One region of the Desulfosporosinus acidiphilus SJ4 genome, then DNA from elsewhere that is predicted to be linked to it. Evidence: riboswitches for the same ligand, from Rfam matches in the RefSeq annotation. Region 1 holds a riboswitch; the other holds the start of a gene.
What was found. Region 1 has a riboswitch for lysine ahead of lysA (diaminopimelate decarboxylase). Riboswitches for the same ligand answer to the same signal wherever they lie in the genome.
Positions count from the first base shown of each region.

Region 2: another riboswitch for lysine. It lies ahead of dapA (4-hydroxy-tetrahydrodipicolinate synthase); the one in region 1 lies ahead of lysA (diaminopimelate decarboxylase).

Region 1 covers NC_018068.1:3,436,527-3,438,732, reverse strand. Annotated here, with positions in the region: gene DESACI_RS15715 (acyl-CoA dehydratase activase) at 1-559, shown strand, start outside; lysine riboswitch at 655-846, shown strand; gene lysA (diaminopimelate decarboxylase) at 963-2,206, shown strand, end outside.
Region 2 covers NC_018068.1:1,969,379-1,971,584, reverse strand. Annotated here, with positions in the region: gene dapA (4-hydroxy-tetrahydrodipicolinate synthase) at 40-930, opposite strand; lysine riboswitch at 1,013-1,188, opposite strand; gene DESACI_RS09055 (YeiH family protein) at 1,599-2,206, opposite strand, start outside.

The DNA of each region.
Region 1 (2,206 bases):
CAAACTAGCCCTGGAAGCTAAAAATCCGGTCAAGATTGCCGGGCGGTGTTCAGTCTTTGCAGAGTCCGACATGATCCATAAACAACAGTTGGGGCATGCCTTGCCGGATATCTTAGCAGGCCTTTGCCAGGCGATGGTCCGTAATTACTTAAATAATGTAGGTAAGAACAAGGACATAAAGGGACCTGTTTTTTTTCAAGGGGGTGTTGCGGCGAATCCAGGAATCTGTAAAGCCTTTGAAAGAGAGCTTGGGCTGTCTGTTATAGTCCCGGAACATTTTGGGGTCATGGGCGCTCTGGGAGCGGCATATCTAGCTCAAGAAAAGCTGAAGATGAACTCAGAAACAGAGACAAGGTTTCGGGGGTTACACTTGGCCGAAACCCAGTTCAAAGCTAAAAGCTTTGAATGTACAGGTTGCGCCAATCGTTGTGAAGTTGTGGAGATTCAGCAAGAAGGCTTAGCTTTGGCCCGCTGGGGGGATCGATGCGGAAAATGGGCTAATGCTCTTGGTAAGGGTATTTATAGGGCAAAACCTCCGGAGGAACAGCAAGGTGCATAATTGCTAAATTTAAGGCCGTTTTCCAGAAAAATATTTTGACCTTCCCTTAGAAGTCTGATATACTAAGAAAAATTTAATGTACCTCATCTCTTTGGAGGTGTGGTAGAGGCGCGAATGACAATAGTACTGTGGAGAAGGCTGCGACAGCCGATGAGCCCATAGAAAAGGGGATTTCGCCGAAGCCCAAAATGCAGCGTGAATTTTGGTGCTGGGCCTATGGTTAATAGCTGTAGGACTGTCACACGATGATTTCGATGAAATCCATCGTGTGGAGAACTACTCCCAACAGGAGAAGAGGGTCAATGTTAACGTGCAGTAGTACGGCAACAGAGGACCTCCTTCTGTTGTCGTTTGTTTTTTTGTCGGATAGAGAACGTTAGAGTAATGAGGGAGGAAGAGAACCATGAGGCTGCACGGTACTCAGAGAATTAATGAACAAGGACATTTAGAGATTGGTGGGTGTGACACGGTAAATTTAGCTCAAGAATTTGGCACACCGCTTTATATTATGGACGAGGCCCATATTCGCGAAATATGCAGGCGATATTATCAATCGTTTACTCAAGGTTTGAAAAATGCAGAAGTAATCTATGCTTCCAAAGCTTTTTCCACCATGGCTATGTGCCGCATCATTAACCAAGAAGGATTAGGTTTGGATGTGGTTTCCGGCGGGGAACTGTATACGGCTCTGCAGGCGGACTTTCCCGCTGAACGTATTTATTTTCATGGCAACAACAAATCGGCGGAAGAATTGGCTATGGCTTTAAAAGCAGGTGTTGGGCGTATCGTCGTTGATAATTTTTATGAAATGAGTCTTCTTAACGATTTGGCTCAAGGAATGAATCAAAAGGCCAATATTCTTCTTCGGGTAACTCCGGGCATTGAAGCTCACACTCATGAGTACATTCAGACAGGGCAAATTGACTCAAAATTTGGCTTTACACTTTCTAATGGAACCGCTGACCGAGCTTTAGACTTAGCTTTATCCTCTGCAAACCTTGTGGTCAAAGGGGTACATGCTCATATTGGATCGCAAATCTTTGAGTTAGAGTCCTTCAGTCACGAGGTCCGGGTTATGATTCAGTACATGGCAGATATATATGAACGTACAGGTTCTCTTTTGGAAGAATTGAACTTAGGCGGAGGATTTGGAATTTACTATGCCTCAGGCGATGAACCTGCCCAAATTGAGGATTATGCCAAAATCGTTCGAAATGCTCTTGAGGATGCCTGTGAAAAGCATAAATTCCCGATTCCTAAAATTATTATTGAACCTGGACGCTCCATTGTGGGAACAGCAGGAACAACCCTTTATACCATTGGATCCATTAAAGAGATTCCTGGGATACGAAAATATATAGCCGTTGACGGCGGTATGGCGGATAATCCGCGCCCAGCCTTATACCAAGCTCGTTATGAAGCAGTTTTGGCAAATCGTGCCGCTGAAGAAAACGCTGAAGAAGTTTCCATCACAGGAAAGTGTTGTGAATCCGGGGATATGTTGATTTGGGATATTAATTTGCCGAAAGTCCAATCAGGTGACTTGCTGGCTGTATCTTGCACAGGAGCTTATAACTATTCTATGTCTTCCAATTATAATCGTCTTCCTCGGCCTGCCGCAATCTTTGCAGAAGGCGGCAAGGCTGA
Region 2 (2,206 bases), 1.5 Mb from region 1:
GACATAATACTAGTTATTGAAATCGGAGGTGTTCTTTCCTCAGACATTCAATCCATATCTTCTCATAATAGAAATCAACTTTTCACGGTGAGTATCCTCTATTGTAGTGAGAGGTAATCTCAGATAATCCTTGCAGAAACCCATAGCTGCCATAGCAGCCTTGACTGGAATAGGATTTACTTCACTAAATAGTACATTGATTAGATTGTAAAGTTCAAATTGCTGCTCAGCACTGCCTGCGATGTCACCGTTAAAGAAACGGGTGCAAATCTCACGGGTCTGGGCAGGCATTATGTTGGAAAGGACAGAAATGCAGCCAATTCCGCCAAGTGCCATGAGGGGAACTATTTGATCGTCATTGCCTGAATACAAATCAAGCTTGCCACGCACACGAGCCATTGTTTCGACAATTTTAGAAATGTTGCCATTTGCTTCTTTAATCCCTACTATATTTTGGTGTTCAGCCAATACCTCATAGGTTTCCGGCTCAATATTAATACCTGTCCTTGAAGGCACATTATAGAGGATAATGGGTTTTGTACTCTTGTCGGCAATTTGGGTAAACATTTTAATCAGGCCCTTTTGCGTAGCCTTATTGTAATAAGGGGTAACTACGAGCATTGCATCCGCACCTGCTTCGCAGGCATAACGCGTGAGGTCATGTGCGTATTCCGTATCATTGCTGCCTGTGCCGGCAATAATTGGTACTCTGCCTGCCGCGCGCTGAACAGCAAATGAAATGGCCTCTCTGTGTTCGGCGTCAGTGAGGGTCGACGCTTCACCGGTGGTTCCGCAAATTACCAGAGCGTCAATTCCTTCTGTAATTTGCCAATCAATCAATTTGCCGAACTGCTCATAATTAATTCCTGTTTCGTCCAGAGGGGTAATAAGAGCAGTTGCGATACCCTTAAACACAGTGTTCTTTTCCATATTAAAATCTCCTTCAATAAAAAAATAGCTGATACGGAATCAGCTACTAAATTACCCATACGACTTTACAATCCATTATGGTAATATAGATAGCTCTCCGCAAATGCGACAGTTGAACGAATCTTATTTCGTTCAACCAGCCCAGTCTCCACGTAAATAAGACCGACTTCGGCATCTACCCCTTTCACCGAAGCTACGGTCTTACGTAAACCTTAACAACTTCGGGTACTGATTGTATAATGCACCTCTATCATTTAATCCAGTCTATTCATATTTATTGTGCTTGTCAAGGCCAAAATTGGAAGCACAAGGAAATACAAAGCATCTAATCCGGCAAGCTAACTTAACAGACATTCCTTCGGGTCAAAAATTTCTCTGTATAAAACGTTAGGATGGCGAAGAGACTCATGATTCCGGAGTATTTTATAATTATCGCAAGCAAACTAAGCAAGTTTGAGCTTTGGATTTGCCCCTTCTCTCCTTCTGATGAGGAATGGTCATAACTTTGATCCCTGTCTTCACCTGCAGCAAAAAAATCTTCCCAAAATTAATGAGAAGATTTCAGATAATATCAACTTATATAAATTCCTTATGTTTAAAATATAATATTCTAATTTCACATTTCACTTATATTTGCTAAGTTAAATGAAAAGTAATCAATACGAGTTCTAAAACCAAAGTGTAGCGTAAGAAAACACAGAAAGAACAATCGATGCGATAAGCATTGCCAACAATGGCCGTAACGCCCGGTTGCGCAGACGTGATACATTAACATGGAGTCCCAAACCAACCATAGCAGCCGCTAACAAGAAAGGACCAATAACATCTGAAATCTCCTTCAAAATAATTTTTGGTATGTGAAAATACGTCCCGATGATACTTGCTGCAAGAAAACCAATTAAAAACCAGGGGAATGGTGCCCTTTTCGCTTCTCCCTGTTTCTTATTCCGCCGTGTCCAGAGTGAAAGAATCATACTCAACGGAATAAGCAGAAAGACCCGTCCCAGTTTAGCTAATAAACCGATCTCTAAAGCATTCGGACCGGCCGTTGCTGCGGCCGCAGCAACATGGGCTATCTCATGCAAACTAATTCCGCTCCAAATTCCGAATTGGACCGGAGAAATCGGAAGAATAGGGCGAATCAGAGCATAACCAATAGCAAACACAGTACCAACCAGGGCGATAATACCTGCTCCGAGTGCAGTATCTTCATCATCCGCATTGACAACCGGAGAAACAGCGGCAATAGCCGCAGCACCACATACGCCTGTTCCTA